DNA from 3 places in the Streptomyces sp. NBC_01268 genome. Region 1 is predicted to be linked to each of the others. Evidence: riboswitches for the same ligand, from Rfam matches in the RefSeq annotation. Region 1 holds a riboswitch; each other region holds the start of a gene.
What was found. Region 1 has a riboswitch for cyclic di-AMP ahead of OG309_RS02465 (LysM peptidoglycan-binding domain-containing protein). Riboswitches for the same ligand answer to the same signal wherever they lie in the genome.
Positions count from the first base shown of each region.

Region 2: another riboswitch for cyclic di-AMP. It lies ahead of OG309_RS14705 (transglycosylase family protein); the one in region 1 lies ahead of OG309_RS02465 (LysM peptidoglycan-binding domain-containing protein).
Region 3: another riboswitch for cyclic di-AMP. It lies ahead of OG309_RS31420 (M23 family metallopeptidase); the one in region 1 lies ahead of OG309_RS02465 (LysM peptidoglycan-binding domain-containing protein).

Region 1 covers NZ_CP108454.1:570,933-577,651, forward strand. Annotated here, with positions in the region: gene OG309_RS02460 (amidohydrolase) at 1-1,334, shown strand, start outside; gene OG309_RS02465 (LysM peptidoglycan-binding domain-containing protein) at 1,519-2,376, opposite strand; cyclic di-AMP (ydaO/yuaA leader) riboswitch at 2,381-2,535, opposite strand; gene OG309_RS02470 (pyridoxamine 5'-phosphate oxidase family protein) at 2,807-3,610, opposite strand; gene OG309_RS02475 (globin domain-containing protein) at 3,607-4,842, opposite strand; gene OG309_RS02480 (SpoIIE family protein phosphatase) at 5,243-6,719, shown strand, end outside.
Region 2 covers NZ_CP108454.1:3,331,996-3,338,714, forward strand. Annotated here, with positions in the region: gene OG309_RS14685 (Ppx/GppA phosphatase family protein) at 1-623, opposite strand, end outside; gene OG309_RS14690 (DUF501 domain-containing protein) at 620-1,159, opposite strand; gene OG309_RS14695 (FtsB family cell division protein) at 1,178-1,648, opposite strand; gene eno (phosphopyruvate hydratase) at 1,746-3,032, opposite strand; gene OG309_RS14705 (transglycosylase family protein) at 3,293-4,036, opposite strand; cyclic di-AMP (ydaO/yuaA leader) riboswitch at 4,040-4,214, opposite strand; gene OG309_RS14710 (transglycosylase family protein) at 4,470-5,495, opposite strand; gene OG309_RS14715 (cytochrome P450 family protein) at 5,620-6,719, opposite strand, start outside.
Region 3 covers NZ_CP108454.1:6,966,668-6,973,386, reverse strand. Annotated here, with positions in the region: gene OG309_RS31430 (STM4011 family radical SAM protein) at 1-585, shown strand, start outside; gene OG309_RS31425 (SGNH/GDSL hydrolase family protein) at 572-1,366, opposite strand; gene OG309_RS31420 (M23 family metallopeptidase) at 1,538-2,536, opposite strand; cyclic di-AMP (ydaO/yuaA leader) riboswitch at 2,541-2,695, opposite strand; gene OG309_RS31415 (tyrosine-protein phosphatase) at 3,069-3,866, shown strand; gene OG309_RS31410 (DUF6126 family protein) at 3,879-4,031, opposite strand; gene OG309_RS31405 (helix-turn-helix domain-containing protein) at 4,066-4,704, opposite strand; gene OG309_RS31400 (aspartate aminotransferase family protein) at 4,791-6,176, opposite strand; gene hpnH (adenosyl-hopene transferase HpnH) at 6,184-6,719, opposite strand, start outside.

The sequences.
Region 1 (6,719 bases):
CCTCCCCCTCCCCCGCGCTCTCCCGTCGCACGATGCTGGCGGGCGCCGCCGCCCTGGCCGGAACGACGGCCACCGCGGGCGCCGCCGCCCCCGCGACGGCCGCCCCCGTCGAAGCAGTGGCGGCCACCGGCGCCGCTGCCGGCCGGCAGCGCGACAGGACGGTGGTCTTCCGCAACGTGCGCGTCTTCGGCGCGGCGAAGCCGACGGACCTCGTGGTCGTCGACGGGCGCGTCTCGGGCCGCCCCGCACCGCACGGGGCGAAGGTCGTCGACGGCGGGGGCCGGATCGCGCTTCCGTCGCTGGTGGACGCGCACATCCATCCCGACAAGACGACCTGGGGCGGCTCCTGGGTGTCGCGGCGCCCGGCGAGCGGCATCGCCGACTACGTCGCGCAGGACGTGGAGCTGTTCCGCAGCCAGCGCCGGCCGGTCGCCGAGCGCGCGTACGGGCTGATGTCCCACGCCGTCGCCCGCGGCACCCGGGCGATGCGCGCCCACGCCGACGTGGCCCCGGCGTACGGCCTGGCCGGAGTGCAGGGCGTCGCCGACGCGCGGGCGCGGCTTCGGCACGCGCTCGACGTCCAGATCGTCGCGTTCCCCCAGCACGGTGTGATCCGGACCCCGGGGACGGCGAAGCTGCTGGAGGACGCGGCCCGCGAGGGACTCGTGGACATGATCGGCGGCATCGACCCCATCGGCTTCGACCAGGCCCTCGAGGAGCAGCTCGACCTGGTCTTCGGCATCGCGGACCGCCACGGCGTCGGCGTGGACATCCACCTGCACGACCGCGGCGAGAAGGGGATCAAGGCCATGCGCGGCATCATCGACCGCACCCGCGCCCTCTCCCTCTCGGGCAAGGTCACCGTCAGCCACGTCTTCTGCCTGCCCGCCCTGTCCGACCGCGACCTGGGCGCGATCGCCGCCGATCTGGGCGCCCAGGACATCGCCCTCACGACCGTCGCCCCCTCCGACTCGCTGGTCCTGCCGATCGCCCGGCTGCGCGAGCACGGCGTACGGGTCGGCCTCGGATCCGACGGCGTGCGGGACTCCTGGAGCCCGTTCGGCAACGCGGACATGATGCACCGCGCCCACCTGCTCGGCTGGGTCACGGACGTCCGCCTCGACGACGAGCTGACCGACTGCTACGGCGTCGCCGCGAACGGCGGTGCGGACGTCATGGGCCTGCCGCACGCCGACCTCCGGCCCGGCGCGCCGGCCGACTTCGTCCTCGTACGGGGCGAGTGCCTGCCCCAGGTCGTGGTGGACATGCCGCGCCGGGACCTGGTCGTGCACGGCGGCGTCGTGGTGGCCCGCGACCGGGAGTTCCTCGCCTGAACGGCGGGCGAGGCGCAGGCGTCTGGCCGACCGGTGAGGCGTGACGGACGCCGGTGAGCTTCTGGGACGCGGTCCACAGGCGCTCACCGGCGACGTCGCCGCACGTCCCGAAGCCGTCGGCGGTGCGGCCGTGGGATCGAGGCCACCTCGGCGGAGACTCCGACCCGGAGGCCGCCCGGCCCCGTCAGTAGGCGCCGTTGACGTTGTCGATCGAGCCGTAGCGGGCGGCCGCGTAGTTGCAGGCGGCCGTGATGTTGGCCACCGGGTCGTAGAGGTCGAAGGCCGTGCCGGCCACGTGGTAGGCCTGGAAGGTGGGCTCGATCACCTGGAGCAGGCCCTTGGACGGCGTGCCGGCGAGGGCGTTGGAGTCCCAGTTGTTGATGGCCAGCGGGTTGCCCGAGGACTCGCGCATGACGTTGCGGTAGATGCCGTCGTAGCTGCCCGGGATGCCGTTCCTGGCCATGATGTCGAGGGACTCGCGGATCCAGCCGTCCAGGTCGTTCGAGTACGAGACGGCCGAGGCCGCCGACGAGACCGCGGCCTGGACCACGGCGGGCGACGCGGCGGACGACGGGTGCGAGACCGCCGGACGCGCGGCGGCGGCGCCGGTCGCGGCTGCCGTACGCGCCACCGCCGGACGCGCCGCGCTCCCGGCACCCTTGGCGTTCTTGGTGTCGATGGTGAGTCGCAGACCGGGGCGGATGAGGCCCGGGTCCGCGCCGACGGCGGCGCGGTTGTCGCGGTAGATCGTCTTCCAGCCGCCGCTCACGTGGTGCTTCCGGGCGATCTTCGAGAGCGAGTCGCCGGCGACCACGGAATAGCGGACGGGGCCGCTCGCCTTCGCCGTCCCGACCGCCGCCTTTTCGATTGCGACGAATGCGACGGCGTGCACCGCCTGCGGGGCCCTCGGGGTCTCGGCCGCCGCGCCGGTGGCCCCGGCGAGCGGCAGGACGAGTGCGGCGCTGCCGGTGATGCCGACGACGGCCAGTCCGCGGGCGAGCGGGGTGTTCTTGGGGCGGCGGTGCTTCCCGGGTCCACGCATGGCGAATTCCTCTCCTTCGCCTGCGAGGTGAGCTGTCGGGTTCGGGCAGGAGCTGCCCGGCCGCGCTGCGCGCGGCTGCACCCCGAGCCGCCCCGGAGACCGGGACGGCGGCGAACCTGGGTCCCCCGCTCCTGCCGTACGAGTGGGTGAGTGCGGTGCCCGGGCGGCGGCAGGATTCGGCGTTCCGTCCGGATTGCGGGTGACCGTAGGCGAAGGAGAACAGCGAGAACAAGGGCCTGATTCGCAAAAGCAAGCAGATCTTTTATGGGGCGGAAAAGGATCAATCGGCGCTCTGTGATCCATTTCCCCAACTGGTTGCCGGACGCTGACGCGTGACGCCACGACAGCGTTCCGCGAGAACGTCCGACCGTGACTCAGATCACCGGCCACCCTTTAATCGGACATGTCCGGATCCGATTGATTTGAGGGATTAGGGAATCCGGCTTTCGACACCCCTGCTGAACCAGCCGCTGAACCCCTCGGACGCGTGGCGCCGCCGCTCCGCCCGCTCCAGCACCCGCTCGGCCTCCGCCCGCCACGTCTCCGCGCCCGCGCGGGGCGGCGGGAGGAACGGTCCCCGTTCCGGCGCGTCCGCCGCGGCGCCGAAGAAGTCGCCGCCCTTGCGCCGGACGTCGTCGGTGCCCCACGCCCGGCCCTGGCCGTGCCGCGGCACCTTCTGGAGGTGCGGGATGTGCTTGGCGCAGTGGATGTACGCCTCCTCCACGGTGATCTCCACCCAGCTCAGCGCGCGCCGCCCCGGCACCGGGTCGACCGTGAGTCCGGGGTGGCCGGCGCGCATCTCGTCGTCGGCCACGACCCGGGCCGTGCCGTTCACGTGGAGCCCGACGCGGTCCCGGAGGAAGTCCACCATCAGGAGGCCGACGTGCGGGTTCTCCTCGATGTTGCCGAGGCTGGCCTGCACCCCGTTCCCCCGGTACTCGGGGTAGGCGAGCCGCACCTCGTCCAGGACGTGGAGGAAGCCGGCCGGGCCAGCCCGGAAGGTGTTGTCGCAGGCCCCGTGCCGGTCGGCGGTGGCCAGGAAGAACATCTCCTGGCGGGCCACGAACTCCCGCATCCGGGGGTTGAGCCGGTCGAGGACCTGCTCGGCGTAGAACCGGTCGGCGCGCTCGGTGGTGCCCGTGCGCCGCTGGACCAGGTGCTCGCCGTCGCTTCCCGGGCGGACGGTGCGCGGCGGGGTCGCCGACCGCGGACCGGTGTGCTCGAAGGTGCTCAATTCCTCGCCCCGACCAGTTCTTCGATGGAGTCGTGCCGTATGCGGTGGGTGGGGATGCCGATGCCCACGAGGGTGTCGACACCGCGGCGGATCATGCCGGGCGGGCCGGAGAGGTACGCCTCGTACGTGTGCCACGGGCCGAACTCGCGCACGGCTCCGGACAGGCCCCCGGACAGGGCCGAGCCGGGACCGGTGTCGACGACCGGGCGCACGGAGAGCCAGGGGTGCGACTGCTGCAACCGCAGCATGGTCTCGATGTCGTACAGGTCGTCGTTGCTGCGGGCGCCGTAGAACACGTCGACGGAGCGGCGCCTGCCGTGCTGGGCGACGTCCTCGACCAGCGCCTTGATGGGGGCGATGCCCGTACCGCCACCGAGGCACAGCAGTCCGTTGTCGGTGTGGTGGTCGACGGTCATCGAGCCGCTGGGGCCGCCGAGCCGCAGGACGTCCCCGGGCCGGGCGCGGTGCACGAGCGCGTTCGACACCCAGCCCGCGGGCACGGCCTTCACGTGGAAGGAGAGCAGGCCGTCGGAGCGGGGCGCGGAGGCGAAGGAGTAGTGCCGCCAGACCCGTGGCCACCAGGGTGTCTCCAGGGCGGTGTACTGCCCGGCGCGGAAGGGGTACGGCTGGTCGGGGCGGACCGTGACGACGGCGACGTCGGCGGTGCGCGGCTCGTGGGCGACCACCTCCGCCTGCCACCAGGCGGGGGCCCGGAGCTCGTCCTGGGCGGCCGCGTCGATCATGATCTGGGAGATGGCGGTGTACGCGCCCACCCAGGCCGCCTCGGTCCGCGGGCCCCAGCTGTGCGGGGCGTGCTGCGCGAGGGCGCCGATCAGGCACTCGCCGACGGCCGGGTAGTGCTCGGGCAGCGTGCCGTACTTCCGGTGGCCGCGGCCGAGCCCGGTCAGGTACGCGGTGAGGGTGGCGGTGTCCTCGGCGTGCGTGGCGGCCGTGAGCAGCGCCTTGAAGAGCCGGTCGCGCTGGGCGTCCATCGCCGCCGGGAAGAGGGCCCGCAGGTCGGGGTGGCGGAGGAAGAGCAGGGCGTAGAAGTACGAGGTGACCTTGTCCGCGATCGGTTCGATCTCGGCCATCGTCCGGCGCAGCAACACCGCGTCGGGCGCGTCGTCCGGCACGGCCGCCCGCCCTGCCGCGGGTGCCTGCGCCGCGGTGGGCCGCTCGCCCGGGCCCGGCCCGAACCAGCCCCCCTGCCGCCCGTCACCACCAGCTGCCATCGGTCCGCCTCGCCTCGAACGTCTTTGGTCGGTCTTCGCCCGCGGAGTCCGCGTGTGCCCCTTTTCCCCTCTCCCCCACGGAATTCCCCGAGACGAATCGACGAATGAACGGGCCCGACCATACCTGCCGTCCGCTATCCGTCCAGTGCTGCGCTCCCGTCCCGACGATCACCTTGTTCTTCCAGGTCAGAGACTTGTTACTGATCAGTCGGGCAATTCGCGAGCCATCACGGACAGCAATCCTCCGGGGGTTTCGCGACGGAACACTCACGGACCTGTCAGCACTCCTCCACATTTCCCGGCTCCCGTCTTCATCTCTTTCACGATTTTCACGACTGGCGGTCCGCTTCCGGGGCGGGATGATGGAGGGGCTGCGGGGTGGAGGAGGGACACGGTCTGGATGAGCGCGGCGGCCTTCCCTGCCGGTCCGGACCCGGCGGACGGCGATCTCGCCATGGAGCCGGGCGGTCTCCTCGACGTGCTCGGGGTGGCCGCCGTCGTCCTGGACGAGCGCGGGCGGATCGTCCTGTGGAGCCCCCAGGCGGAGGTGGTCTTCGGCTATCCGACCGCCGAGGCACTCGGCCGCCCCGCCGTCACGCTGCTGGTGGAGGAGGAGCAGAGGGAACTGGTGCGGTCGCTGTTCGCCCGTGTGATGTCGGGCGCCGGGCCCTGGGCCGGGGTCTTCCCCGTACGGCACAAGGACGGCCGCACGATCCTGGTGGAGTTCCGCAACACCCGGCTCCAGGACGAGCAGGGGCGGCCCTACGCGCTCGGGCTCGCCTCGGACCGGGCCACCGTCCAGGACGTGGAGCAGAACCTGTCCCTGTCCTCGCTCCTGGTCACCCACTCCCCGATCGGCCTGGCCGTGCTGGACCACGGCCTCCGCTTCGTCCTGGTCAACCCCGCGCTGGAACGGATCGACGGCCTCGCCGCCGAAGGCCACCAGGGGCGCACGGTCCCGGAGGCGCTGGCGTCGCCGGACGCGGAGGCGCTGGAGACGGCACTCCGCGAGGTCCTGGACACCGGGCGGTCGGTCCTCGCCCGGAGCATGCGGGGAGTGACCGGGCCCGACGGCGTGGAGCGGATGTGGTCGGTCTCGCTCTACCGGCTCCAGACGCCCGAGCGGCGGGTCATGGGGGTCGCCGTCGCGGTCAGGGACGTCACCGACCAGCACCAGGCGGCCAGGACCGCCGCCCGGGCCCGCCGCCGGCTCGCGGTGATCGCGGACGCCTCCGAGCGGGTGGGCACCACGCTCGACCTGGACCTCACCGCCCACGAGCTGGCGGACCTGGTGGTGCCGGAGTTCGCGGACATCGCCGCCGTCGACGTCCTGGAGTCCATCCTGACCGGACCGCACGCCGGGCCCGCCCGGACCTCGGGCCCGGCCGTGTTCCGGGCGCTCGCGGTGAAGGCCGCGTACACCACCCCGGCGCAGGAGGCCGCCGACCCCGTCGGCGAGCCCGCCCGCTACGGCGCCGAGCGGCTGGTCACCCAGTGCGCCCGCACCGGCCGCCCGGTCCTCGTGCAGCACGTCACCGACGGCGACCTGCCCCGGATCGCCCGCAGCGAGGGCGCCGCCGCGCTGCTGCGGCTGGCCGGCATCCACTCCTACCTGGCCGTCCCGCTGCGCGCCCGCGGCGTGGTCCTCGGGGTGCTGGACCTGAAGCGGGCCCGCAACTCCGTGCCGTTCGACGAGGACGACGTCCTGCTCGCCGGGGAGCTGGCGGCCCGCGCGGCGGTCGCCATCGACAACGCCCGCTGGTACCGGCACCAGAGCCAGGCCGCCCTGGCCCTCCAGCGGCACCTGCTGCCGCACGGGCCGCCCCGGCTCAACGGCCTCGACGTGGCGTACCGCTACCAGCCCGCCTCCGAGTCGG
Region 2 (6,719 bases), 2.8 Mb from region 1:
ACCAGGGTCTCGGCCTCGCCGATCGGCACGGTCTCGGCGGCCAGGTCCAGCGCGGCCCGCACGTCGGCGCGGATCGCGGCGATCTCCTCCGCGGCCGGCGGGTCGTGCCGCACATGCCGCTCGGTGAGGCGGACGCAGCCGATGTCGACCGAGCGGGCCGCCTCGACGTGCCGGTTGCCGACGACGAACTCGGTGGAGCCGCCGCCGATGTCCACCACCAGGCGCCGGTCGGCGCCGTGCAGCTCGCCGGTGGCACCGGTGAAGGAGAACTCGGCCTCCTGGTCGCCGGTGATGACCTCGGGCTCGACGCCCAGGATCGCCACGACCCCGTTCACGAAGTCGGCGCGGTTCTCGGCGTCGCGGGAGGCGGAGGTGGCGACGAAGCGCAGCCGGTCGGCGCCCACCCCGAACTCCTCGATGACGGCCGCGTACTCCCGGCAGGCCGCGAAGGTCCGCTCCAGCGCCTCGGGCGCGAGCCGGCCGGTCCGGTCGACGCCCTGGCCGAGCCGGACGATCGTCATCCGCCGGTCGAGCTCGATCAGCTCACCCGTCTCCGGGTGCACGTCGGCGACGAGCAGGCGGATGGAGTTGGTACCGCAGTCGATTCCGGCGACCCGGGTCACTCGGCGGACTCCTTCGCGTCGGCGCACGGCGTCACGCACGGGCCCTTCGCCCACCACTCGGGCAGCATCGCGAGGGCCTCGTCGCCGAACGGGTTCACGCCCGGGCCGGCGGCGAGCGAGTGGCCGACGAGCACGTGCAGGCACTTGACCCGGTCCGGCATGCCGCCGGCGCTCGGGAAGCCCTCCAGGACCTCGATGGCGTCGCGGCGCGCGATGTAGTCCTCGTGCGCGGCCCGGTAGGCCGCGGCGAGCTCCGGGTCGGTGGCGAGCCGGGCCTGCATCTCCTTCATGACCCCGTTGGCCTCCAGGGTGCCGATGGCCGAGGCCGCCCGGGGGCAGGTCAGGTAGTACGTGGTGGGGAACGGGGTGCCGTCGGGGAGCCGGGGAGCGGTCTCGACGACGTCCGGGTTGCCGCACGGGCAGCGGTGCGCGATGGCACGCAGGCCGCGGGGCGGCCGGCCGAGCTGGTCCTCGAACGCCGCGATGTCCGCGTCGGTCGGCTCGGTGCGTTCGGTCTGCGGAGGAGGCGTTTCCATGGTGGATCCTGGGGTTGGTCAGTGGCGGTCGGCGTTGTCCACGCCGTCCCACAGGTTGTCGTACCAGGGGCGGTCCGTCGCACCCTGGTCGGTGCGGGGCCGGTGCTCCGCGTCCGGGTCGTTCACGGTGAAGCCGGTCTCACCGGGCATCAGGTAGTGCAGGTGCTCGCGGGCGAGCCGGCGCACGTAGGCGGGATCCTGGAGGCGGGCCTTCTCGTCCCGCAGTTCCTCGACCCGCTGCGCCGCCTCGGCGGACTTGCGCTGCTGGTCGGCGATCTCGCCCTGCTGGGAGACGTACTGCCGCATCGGGTAGGCGAGCGCCACCACCAGCGAGCACACGACCAGCGCGAGGAAGGCCGCGCGGCCGGTGAGGCGGGAGCGGCGGGCCTGCCGGCGGGTCTGGGAGCGGTAGACACGGGCGGCGGTCTGCTCGCCGAGCAGCCTGATCCGGGTCGCGGTCGAGAACCGGTCCCGGTCCTTCACGGCCATGTCGTACGCCTCCCCTGTCGCTGCCGGCCCTCTTCACACGCACGTCCCCGCACACGGTACGGGACCGAGTGCGGGGACGTACGGATCAGAGCAGGTGTCAGCCCTTGAAGCGCGGGAAGGCGCTGCGGCCGGCGTACACCGCGGCGTCGTCGAGGATCTCCTCGATGCGCAGCAGCTGGTTGTACTTGGCGACGCGCTCGGAGCGGGCCGGGGCGCCGGTCTTGATCTGGCCGCAGTTGGTGGCGACGGCCAGGTCGGCGATGGTGACGTCCTCGGTCTCGCCGGAGCGGTGCGACATCATGCACTTGAAGCCGCTGCGCTGGGCCAGCTCGACGGCGTCGAGGGTCTCGGTCAGCGAGCCGATCTGGTTGACCTTGACCAGGAGGGCGTTCGCGGAGCCCTCCTCGATGCCGCGGGCGAGGCGCTCGGGGTTGGTGACGAACAGGTCGTCGCCGACCAGCTGCACCTTGCTGCCCAGCTTGTCGGTGATGACCTTCCAGCCGGCCCAGTCGTCCTCGAACAGCGGGTCCTCGATGGAGACCAGCGGGTACGCGGAGACGAGCTCCTCGTAGTACTCGGTCATCTCGGCGGCCGAGCGGGACTTGCCCTCGAACTCGTACGTGCCGTCCTTGTAGAACTCGGAGGCGGCGCAGTCGAGCGCGAGCGCGATGTCCTTGCCCGGGACGTAGCCGGCCTGCTTGATGGCCTCGAGGATGAGGTCGAGCGCGGCGCGGTTGGAGTCCAGGTTCGGGGCGAAGCCGCCCTCGTCGCCGAGGCCGGTGGACAGGCCCTTCTCCTTCAGCACCTTCTTGAGGGTGTGGTAGACCTCGGTGCCCCAGCGCAGGGCCTCGGAGAAGGACTCCGCGCCGATCGGCGCGATCATGAACTCCTGGATGTCCACGTTGGAGTCGGCGTGCGAGCCGCCGTTCAGGATGTTCATCATCGGAACGGGCAGCAGGTGCGCGTTCGGGCCGCCGAGGTAGCGGAAGAGCGGCAGGTCCGAGGCCTCGGAGGCGGCGTGCGCGACGGCGAGGGAGACGCCGAGGATGGCGTTGGCGCCGAGCGAGGACTTGTCCGGGGTGGCGTCCAGGTCGAACATCGCCTGGTCGATCAGACGCTGCTCGGTGGCGTCGTAGCCGACGAGCTCCGGGCCGATCTGCTCGATGACCGCGAGGACGGCCTTCTCGACACCCTTGCCCTGGTAACGGTTGGGGTCACCGTCGCGGAGCTCAAGGGCCTCGAACGCACCGGTGGAGGCACCGGACGGCACGGCAGCACGACCGGTGCTGCCGTCGTCGAGGCCGACCTCGACCTCGACCGTGGGGTTGCCTCGGGAGTCCAGGATTTCCCGGGCTACGACGACGTCGATGGACGGCACGAGCATCTCCTTCTGGGATGTGACGCTGGGTGTGACGCATGCGGCAAGGTCTCGTTCGCCTTGCGACATGAGCCTAACCGGCTCTGGGGCTCCAGCCGGCCGGACGCCCGCCCCCTGGGACGAAAAAGGACCCAAGGGCACGCATCTGAGGACGAAAGACCCATGACTACTGATCGGTAGGGGTCTGAACGGGGAAACCCCGGTCCGGAGCGCACGGGGGAAGGGCGCTCCGGACCGGGGTGGTCACCGCGGGTGGGTCGTCAGGCTCACTTGAGGTGGAGCTGCTGGCCCGGGTAGATCAGGTCGGCGTTCTCGACGACGTCCTTGTTCAGCTCGAACAGCTTGGCCCAGCCGCCCTTGACGCCGTGCGCCTGGGCGATCTTGCTGAGGGTGTCGCCGGCGACGACCTTGTACTCGCCGTCGCCCTTCTTCACCTTCTTGCCGGTCGGAGTGGTGACCGTCTTCTTCGAGACGGTCTTCTTCGACGTGGTCTTCGGCGCCTGGCGCTGCTCGCTGCGGGTCGTCGGCTGCTCGGTGGAGCGCTTCGACGACGACGAGGAGGAAGAGGAGGACGAGGAGGAGCTGGAGCTCGACGAGCTGGAGGAGCTCGACGAGGCGGAGCCGCCGTCGTAGGAGGCGCTGGAGAGACCCACGCCACAGCTCGGCCACGCACCCTTGCCCTGGCCGGCCAGGACCTTCTCGGCGATGGCGATCTGCTGCGACTTCGACGCCTGGTTGGCGGTCGCGGCGTAGGCGGTGCCGCCGTACGCGGCCCAGGTGGAGGCCGAGAACTGAAGGCCGCCGTAGTAGCCGTTGCCGGTGTTGATGGACCAGTTGCCGCCGGACTCGCACGCGGCGACGGCGTCCCACTCGGAGGCGGTGGCGGCCGAGGCGGTGCCCGCGGCCATCAGCGGGGCGGCGACGGCGACACCGGTGACGCCGACGAGCGTGGCGACGCGGGTGGCCTTGGAGGGACGACGGTGTTTGCCCTTGTTACCGGAAAACAGCATGGGAATTCTCCTCACCGACGCCTACGAGGTGAGCTGTCGGGTTCGGACCTGATGAGTTGTCCGGCCGCGTGTCCTTGCACGCGGCTTCACCCCAAGCCGATCGTCGGCCGTCTGTCTCAACGGCCGGGGCCGGCACTTACCTTGGGTCCCCCGCTCCTGCCTTCGGCGCTTGCGCGACGACTTCCCGTCGGTCGGCGGCAGGATTCGGCGTACCGGTCGACGGGGCCCGCGGTGGCGAGCGGTCACGACCGTAGACATAGACCCGGTGGAAGTTCAAAGACCATCAACCCGGAAATATCGCCCCTACTTGCTCCCCCGAGTGGGGTGTTTGCGCAGGTGAGGGGCGACGCGAGCAAACTTTGCGGACGTGACACGCCAGTTCGGCAAGAGAGACCCATGTCTCACTTACTCATAACGGACATTCAGCAGCGAACTACTCCGCCGCGACGGTGGATTCGGCCTTCAACTCAAGGCTCTGACCAGGGATGATGAGGTCCGGGTCCGCACCGACCGTGTTCTTGTTGGCGTCATAGAGGGCGGCCCAGCCGCCGGGCAGCGCGTTCTCCTGCGCAATGTCCGACAGGCTGTCACCCGGCTTGACGGTGTATTCGTCAGCCTTGCCCGAGTTGTCCGACTTCTCCCCGGTGACCGCGCTCTCCGTCGACTCCGCGCCGTCGGCGCCCTCGCCCGTCGACCCGTCAGTCGGGGCCGCATGACGCCCGGATTCGGGCGCGGTGTCCGAGTTGCCCGAATCCTCCGGCGCAGCGTCACCGCGGTGCTTGCCCGTGCCGGGAGCAGCCGGGTCCGTCGTGCCGGGCGTGCCGGGCGTGCCGGGCGTGCCGGAGGTGTCCGGCGTGCCGGGCGTGACCGGCGTGCTCGGCGTCGCGGAGCCGTCGGGGGTGGCCGGGGTCACGGGCGGGGTCGTGGCGCCGCCCGACGGCGTGGCCGGCGTCACGGGGGTGGCCGGGGTCGTGGCGGTCGTCCCGGAGCCGGCCGGCTGACCGTCGGTCCGGTTGGACTCGGCGACCGGGCCCGTGGACGCCTTGGGCTTGACGGCGGGCCCCGGGGAGACAGCGGGCTTCTTGCCGTCGTTCTTCAGACCGGCGATCGGCGCACAGGTGGCCCACTGGGTGTCGCCCGCGGCGAGCGCCTTGTCGGCGATGGCGATCTGCTGCGCCCGGCTGGCGAGGTCGGGGCTCGGCGCGTACGCCAGGCCGCCGTGCCGCTCCCAGCTCTCCTGGGTGAACTGGAGACCGCCGTAGAGTCCGTTGCCGAAGTTGGCGCTCCACGCGCCGCCCGACTCGCATTCGGCGACCCGGTCCCAGGTCGGGGCGTCCGCCGCGGAGGCGGAGCCGGTGGCGAGCAACGGCAGGGCCATGGCCGAGCCGGTGACGCCCGCCGCGACGACGAGAGCGGGGGCCTGGCGGGGTCTGCGGTGTCGTCCGTTCCCGGAGCGCATACGGACTGCCTTTCGCGTGGCTGCTGAGATGCCGGTGAACGTAGCGGCATTCGAACGTGAGTCACAAGTCGATGCAGCGGAGATCACGCGAAGATCACATTTCTGACGTGCCGTCAGTCACGCGTCAGTCGCGGGCCCCTTTGTGGGAAGCGCTGAACTCCACCGGAAGCGTGCGCAGGCCACGCATGATCAGCCCACCGCGCCACCGCAGTTCCTCCGGATCGGCCCCAAGTCGCAGGTCCGGCAGGCGAGTCAGCAGCGTCGCCAGCGCCGTCTGTCCCTCCAGGCGCGCCAGCGGAGCCCCCAGGCAGTAGTGGATGCCGTGCCCGTACCCGAGATGCTGGTTGTCACGCCGCGCCAGATCCAGGGTGTCGGGCTCGTCGAAGCGCGCCGGGTCGCGGTCGGCGGCGGCCAGCACCACCAGGACCGGGTCGCCGGCCGGGATCTCCTGCCCGCCGATCGTCAGCGCCTGGGTGGCGAAGCGCCAGGTCGCCATCTCGACCGGCCCGTCGTACCGCAGCAGCTCCTCGACGCCCGTCTCCAGCAGCCCCGTCTCGCCCGCGGCGACCGACTCCTGGAGCCGCGCCCGCTGGTCCGGGTTGCGCAGCAGCGCGTACACGCCGTTGCCGATGAGGTTGACCGTGGTCTCGAATCCGGCGAAGAGAAGGATGAAGGCCATCGCGGCGGCCTCGTTCTCGGTGAGGTGCTCGCCGTGGTCGGAGGCCTTGATGAGCCCGGAGATCAGGTCGTCCCCCGGGGCCTCGCGCTTCTTGTGGATCAGTTCGAGCAGATAGCCGCGCATCTTCTTCACCGAGCGCGCCACCCCGCCGCGCGGCCCGCCGCCGTGCCGGATCATCATCCCGGCCCAGTCCCGGAAGTCGTCCTGGTCCTCGCTCGGCACGCCCAGCAGGTCGCAGATCGCGTAGATGGGGAGCGGGAAGGCGAACTCGTGAATGAGGTCCGCGCTCCCCTTCTCCACGAAGGCGTCGATGAGCCGGTCCGTGAGCTCCTGCACGCGCGGCGCGAACTCCGCCACCCGGCGCGGGGTGAACGCCTTCGACACGAGCCGCCGCAGCCGGGTGTGGTCCGGCGGGTCGATGTTGAGCAGGTGGGTCATCAGCTCGGCCTTGCGCTCGCCCGGAATGCCCGTCTTGCCCTTGGCGTGCGCCGGCTCGTCGTGGTGCGCCGGGTTCTTCGACAGCCGCTGGTCGGCGAGCGCCTGCC
Region 3 (6,719 bases), 6.4 Mb from region 1:
TGCCGCACGGAGTGGCTGGACGAGGCCGACCCGGACAGCGTGGCCCTGTGGTGCACGTACCACCCGGGCCAGACCCCGTACGAGCGGTTCCTCGGCAAGTGCCACGCGCTCGCGGGGCGAGGCATCCGCTTCAGCGTGGGGATCGTCGGCCTGCCGGAGCACCTGGCCGCCGCCCGGCGGCTGCGCGCCGAGCTGCCGGCCGGCGTCTACCTGTGGGTGAACGCGGCCGAGGGCCGCACGTACACCGACGTGGAGGCCGAGGAGTGGACGCTCCTCGACCCCCTCTTCCCGTACAGCCGGCATCCGCACCGCTCGGCCGGGCTGCCGTGCCGCACCGGCGAGTCGGTCGTCTCGGTGGACGGCGACGGGACGGTGCGGCGCTGCCACTTCGTCAGGGCCGAGCTGGGCAACCTCTACGACGGGTCGTACCGGACCGCACTGCGCCCGCGGCCCTGTCCGCTCGCCGTCTGCGACTGCCACATCGGCTACGTCCACCTGGAGACGCTGCCGCTGTACGACGTGTTCGCCGGCGGCGTCCTGGAACGGATACCGGCCGGACTCCCCGCGTCCCCTAGAGGGGCATGAGGTCGGGGCGCTTGGCCTCGACGTGGTCCCCGGAGCTCTCGCCGCGCAGACGGCGTCCGATCCACGGGACCAGGTACTCCTTCGCCCAGTGGATGTCGTCCTTGCGGACCTCGAGGGTGCCGCGCGGAGCCTGCGGCGGCCACGGCTGGTCCGGGTCGGCCGGCACCGGCAGACCGAGGACCTGGGCGGCGCGCAGCGCGACCCGGGTGTGTCCCTCGGCCGACAGGTGGAGCCGGTCGTCGTCCCAGGCCCGCCGGTCCTGGACCGACTTCAGCGACCACAGGTCGAGCACCGGGCAGTCGTAGCGGTCGGCGATGCTCCGGACGTGGGCGGTGTAGGTGGCGATCTTCCCGCGCAGGTGCTTCAGGACGGGCACGTCGCGCGTGTCGAAGCCGGTCGTCACCATGACGGTGCCCACGGCGGAGGTCAGGTCGGCGACCGCGCGCTCGAAGCGCTCGGCCACGTCGTCGGGGTCGGTCCCGGGGCGGATGATGTCGTTGCCGCCGGCGCAGAAGGTCACCAGGTCGGGGGCGAGTTCCTTCGCCCGGGGGACCTGCTCCGCGACGATCTGGTCCAGAAGGCGCCCCCGCACCGCCAGGTTGGCGTAGCGGAAGGCGTCGTTCTCCGGCAGCTGGTCGGCGAGCAGGACCGCGAACCGGTCCGCCCATCCGACGTACGTCCCGTCGGGGCCGGGGTCGCCGACGCCCTCCGTGAAGCTGTCACCGATCGCCGCGTACGACCCGAATGCGTTCTTGTCTCTTGTTCTCGAATCGTCTGCCACGGGAACACATCTTTCCCTTACGGATGTGACCTACGCGACCGTAAGGAGGGGTTGACGGCGGGTGACATATGCCACCGATAAAGATTCCACCAAGCCGGAATACGCCGGAGGCCCGGCACGTGGGTGCCGGGCCTGCGGGGTGAACCCGTGGAGTTCGCGGGGTCAGCAGCCTCAGATGCTGACGCCGTGCTGGCGCAGGACGGCCAGCGGGTCGATGTCGGAGCCGTACTCCGGCCCGGTGCGCATCTCGAAGTGCAGGTGGGGTCCGGTGACGTTGCCGGTCGAACCGGAGAGGCCGATCTGCTGGCCGCCGCTGACCGTCTGGCCGGCGGAGACGGAGAGCGAGGAGAGGTGCCCGTACTGCGAGAAGGTGCCGTCGGCGTGCTGGATGACGACCTGGTTGCCGTACGCGCCGCCCCAGCCGGCCGAGTAGACGGTGCCCGGTCCGACCGCCCGGACGGTGGTCCCGGTGGAGGCGATGAAGTCGACGCCGGTGTGGTAGCCGGAGGACCACATCGAGCCGGAGGCCCGGTACGGGGTGGAGACGCCACCGCCGGCGATGGGAGTGACCCAGCCGGAGGAGGTGGTCTGGCCCGCCGAGGAAGAGGAAGAGGAGGAGGAAGAGGAGGAGGAAGAGGAGGACGAAGAAGAAGAGGAGGACGAGGACGCGGAGGACGACGAGGCCGTCGAGGTGGCGGCGGCCGAGGAGCGCTCGCTGTCGCGGGAGGCGCGGGTGTCGTCGCCGGTGCTCTTCGCGCTGCGCTCGGCCTTCGGCGCGTGGGCCTTGGCGGTGCCCTTGGCGCCGAGGGTGAGCTTCATGCCGGGGAGGATCAGCGAGGGGTCCTCGCCGACGACCTGGCGGTTGTCGCGGTAGAGCTTCTGCCAGCCGCCGGCCAGGTGGTGCTCGCCGGCGATCTTGGACAGGTAGTCGCCGCGGACGACGGTGTACGCCTTGGGGGCGGCGGCGGGCTTGGCGGCCGGCGCCTGGGCGGGGGCCGCGGCGGCGACGGCCTGCGGGGCCTTCGCGGTCGGGGCGGCCTGCTCGGCGGCGTGTGCGCCGGTCGCGCCGATGAGCGGCAGGGCGACGACGGCGCCACCGGTGCCTGCGGCGACGAACCCGCGGGTGATCGGGTTGACCTTGGGACGGCGGTGCTTACCCTTCGCGGGCATGGCGAATTCCTCTCCGTCGCCTGCGAGGTGAGCTGTCGGGTTCGGACTGGAGATGTCCGGCAGCGCTTGCGCGCGGCTTCACCCCGAGCCGTCCTTCTTCGAGGGATCGGCGAACTACCTGGGTCCCCCGCTCCTGCCTTGTACGGGTGGTGTGCGGATTCCGGGCGGCGGCAGGATTAGGCGGTCCGTCCGGATTGAGCGCGACGCTAGACGAGGCGGGTGGGCGTGAACAAGCCACTGATTTCCCGACAGTGACTCAGGCGCGATTTCCGGCCGGAATTACGGTCACCCTCCGTGGATGACGGTCCCTCGATTTCCCTTTCCGGAAGGGAATTTGGAAAAGACGATCAGGCACGGTCCGTCACGTCTATGACGCTGCTCACGCGCCGAATGCCATCTCCCCCGGTATCAGGGCGCGTTACCCCTAAGGGTTCAATTCGGACAGAACACCCATTACAGCCCGAGGGGGTGCGGCCGGGGCCCCTCACCTGGATGATTGCCCCAGGAACCGATCTCGAGACCAGGAGCATCCGTGACGCAGACGACGACCGAGCCCGAGCTGACCGGCGTACGCAACTTCCGCGACCTCGGCGGGCTGCCGACGGTGGACGGACGGAGCGTGCGCGCCGGACGCCTCTTCCGCAGCGGTCACCTGGCGCACGCCACGGCGGAGGACGCGACGTTTCTCGCCACCCTTGCCCTGCACACCGTCTTCGACTTCCGCAACGAGGCCGACCGGCGCATGGAGGGGGCGGACGTGGAGCTGCCCGGCGTGCGGAACGTGAACATACCGCTCAACGACCCGGCCGACGGCAAGGAGTTCTGGAAGCTGGTGCGTTCGGGCGACCTGGCGCAGCTGCGCGAGATCCTGGGCGACGGCAAGGCCGCGGCCCGGATGTCCGATTCGTACCAGAAGATGATTGTGGAGCGGACGGCCGAGCACAGCCGCGTCCTGCACGCCATGGCCGAGGAGAGCGTGCCGGCCCTGATGCACTGCGCCGCCGGCAAGGACCGCGCCGGTCTGTCCATCGCGATCACGCTGCTCGCCGTCGGCGTCGAGCGCGAGGCGATCGAGGCGGACTACGTGAAGTCGAACGAGCCGCACCGCCGGTACAAGGTGCAGCGCAGCTCCACCGCCGAGGGCGCCATGTCGCCCGAGGTGATGGAGCTGCTGAGCCCGCTCTTCGACGCGCGGGTGGAGTATCTGCGGGCCGCCTTCGCGACCATCGAGGAGACCTGGGGTTCGGTCGACGCCTACCTGGCGGAGGGGCTGCGGCTCGCCCCTCAGACCCGGGAGCGGCTGCGCGAGCGGCTGCTCGTCGAGGCGTAGCCTCCGCGCTCCCTACTGGCCGCCGCCCATCGCGAACAGCAGGTAGAGGAAGCCGGCGAAGAGGTGCCCGGCGATCAGGTAGGCGAAGAGGCGGAGCACCAGCCCCTTCGGGAACTTGCCGTTGCCACGCTCTTCGCCGGTGTCCGGTACGGAGTTCTGGGACATGTCGGTCCTTTCCACGGTCGGGGGACTCGGAGGGTCAGCGCCGGTGCGGGGTCCCGTCGCCGAGGCACAGCTCGGCGACGGGACTCTGCATCAGGGTGTGGACGAAGAGCAGCTCGGCCCCGGCGCGGGTGGCGGCGCCGATCCGGTGCGGGGTGAGCGAGTCGAAGTGCGCGCTGTCCCCGGGATCGAGGACGTGCACCGTGTCGCCGAGGGCGAGCCGCACGCGGCCCTCCAGGACGTGGATCCACTCCTCGCCGGGGTGGACCCGCACGATGTCGGCGCGGGTGGCGTAGGGCACGTGCACGCGCAGGCACTGCAGGGCGCGCCCGGCGCCGCCGGCCTGGCGGTAGATCCAGCCGTCGGCCTCGACCGGTTCGGAGCGCCCGGCCCGGACGACCGGGTCGTGCTCGGGCGGCGTCTCGCCCAGGAGCTCGGAGACCGTCGTACCGTAGATGCGGGACAGGGCCAGCAGCATCGGCAGCGAGGGCTGTCGGTTACCCGTCTCCAGGCGGGACAGGTGGGCCGGCGAGAGTCCGGCCCGCTGGGCGGCCGCCTCCAGGGTGAGCCCCCGGCGGCGGCGCAGGGCCCGCAGCTGCGGAGCGACGTCCGGCAGGACGTCGGGCGCGGCGGGGGCGGCAGGGTCCGGGGAGGATTCCCCGGGGACGTGGTCCATGCGTCCATTCCGCCAGGTTCATGCCTCTGAGGCAAGTTTCTTGCCCCAGAGGCAAAAGACCGGAGTCCCGGCCGTACCCGGCACGGTCAGCGTTGCGCGACCGCCTGCTTGACCAGCGTCTTCCCGAAGTCCCACATCAGTCCGCCGCCGCCGTGGGCGTCGTCCATCACCGCCGTGAAGGCGGTCACGAAGCGGTCCACGTCCGCCTCGTCGATGACCAGCGGCGGGATCAACTTGATCACTTCCAGATGGTCGCCCGACACCTGGGTGAGGATCCGGTGCCGCTGGAGCAGCGGCACCACGACCATCTGCGCGAAGAGACCCTTGCGGGCCGCCTGCAGCATCGTCCAGCGGCTGCGCAGCCCCAGGGAGGACGGGCGCCCGAACTCGATGCCGATCATCAGCCCGCGGCCCCGGACCTCCTTCAGCAGCTCGTAGCGCGGCACGAGCTCCCGCAGCCGGGCGGAGAGCAGGCCGCCGATCCGCCGGACGTGGGCGACGGTGCCCTCGGCCTCCATGACCGAGAGCACCGCGAGCCCGGCGGCCATGGCCTGCGCGTTCGCCCCGAAGCTGGCCGAGTGGACCAGGACCCGGTCCATCGACGAGTAGACCTTCTTGAAGATCCAGTCCTTGCCGAGCGTGGCGCCGACCGGCACGTAGCCGCCGGAGAGCGCCTTGGCGACGCAGACCAGGTCCGGCTCGACTCCCTCCTCGTGCTGGTACGCGTAGAAGTCGCCGGTCCGGCCGAGGCCGGTCTGCACCTCGTCGGCGATCAGCAGCGCCCCGTGCCGGTGCAGCAGCTCCTGGGCGGCGCGCAGGAAGCCCGGCGGGGACTCCAGGACGCCCTTGCCCTGGATCGGCTCCACGACGAACGCGGCCACGTCCCCCTTGCGCAGCTCCCGCTCCAGGGCGTCGAGGTCGCCGAGGCCGATCGCCGTGTCCGGCAGCAGCGGGCCGAAGCCGTCCCGGAAGCCGTCCTCGCCGTTGACGGAGAGCGAGCCGGTGGTCAGCCCGTGGAAGGCGTGGGAGCAGTAGAGGACCCTCGGCCGCCCCGTGGCGCAGCGGGCGAACTTGAGGGCGGTCTCCACGGCCTCGGTGCCGCTGTTGCCGAAGAAGACCCGGTCGAGGTGGGGGCTGTGGGCGAGCAGCCGCTCGGCGAGCAGTCCGGGCAGCGGCTGGCAGTCGAAGCGGGTGAGGTCGGCGAGCTGGGCGTCGAGGACGTCGTGCAGCGCCTTGCGGACGACGGGGTGGTGCCGGCCCAGGCCCATGACGCCGAAGCCGGCGAGCATGTCCAGGTAGTCCGCCCCGTCCGCGTCCCAGAAGTGGGCGCCCTCGGCCCGCTCGTACACCTTGTCGAAGCCGATGGTGTGGAGCATGCGCGGGAGCTGGTGGTTGAGGTGCCGGGCGTGCAGCTCGTACCGCTCGCCCCCGCGCTCGGCGAGCAGGGCCCGCAGGTCGAACTCGCCCGTCATGACCGGCTCACCCGTTGTTCCCGTGGACGGTCTCCCGTACCGCGCGCAGCGACTCCTTGAGCGAGCCCATGGTGGCGAGGACGGCGGTGGGCTCGTAGCCGCAGTGCGCCATGCAGTTGGCGCAGCGGGGGTCCTTGCCGCGGCCGTACGCATCCCAGTCGGTCTCTTCGATGAGCTCGCGGTACGTGGGGACGTAGCCGTCGCTCATCAGATAGCAGGGGCGCTGCCACCCGAAGAGGGAGTAGTTCGGGATCGCCCACGCGGTGCAGGGGAAATCGGCCTTGCCTTCCAGGAAATCGAGGAAGAGCGGCGAGTGGTTGAGCCGCCAACGGCGCCGGTTTCCGCCTGCGAAGGCCTTCTTGAAGAGTTCTCTGGTCTGCTCGACGCCCAGGAAGTGCTCCTGGTCGGGAGCCTTCTCGTAGGCATAGGCGGGCGAGATCATCATTTCGTCGACCTGGAGGTCGTCGTTGAGGAAGTTCAGCACCTCGATGATCGTCTGGGGGGTGTCGGTGTTGAAGAACGTCGAATTGGTGGTGACCCGGA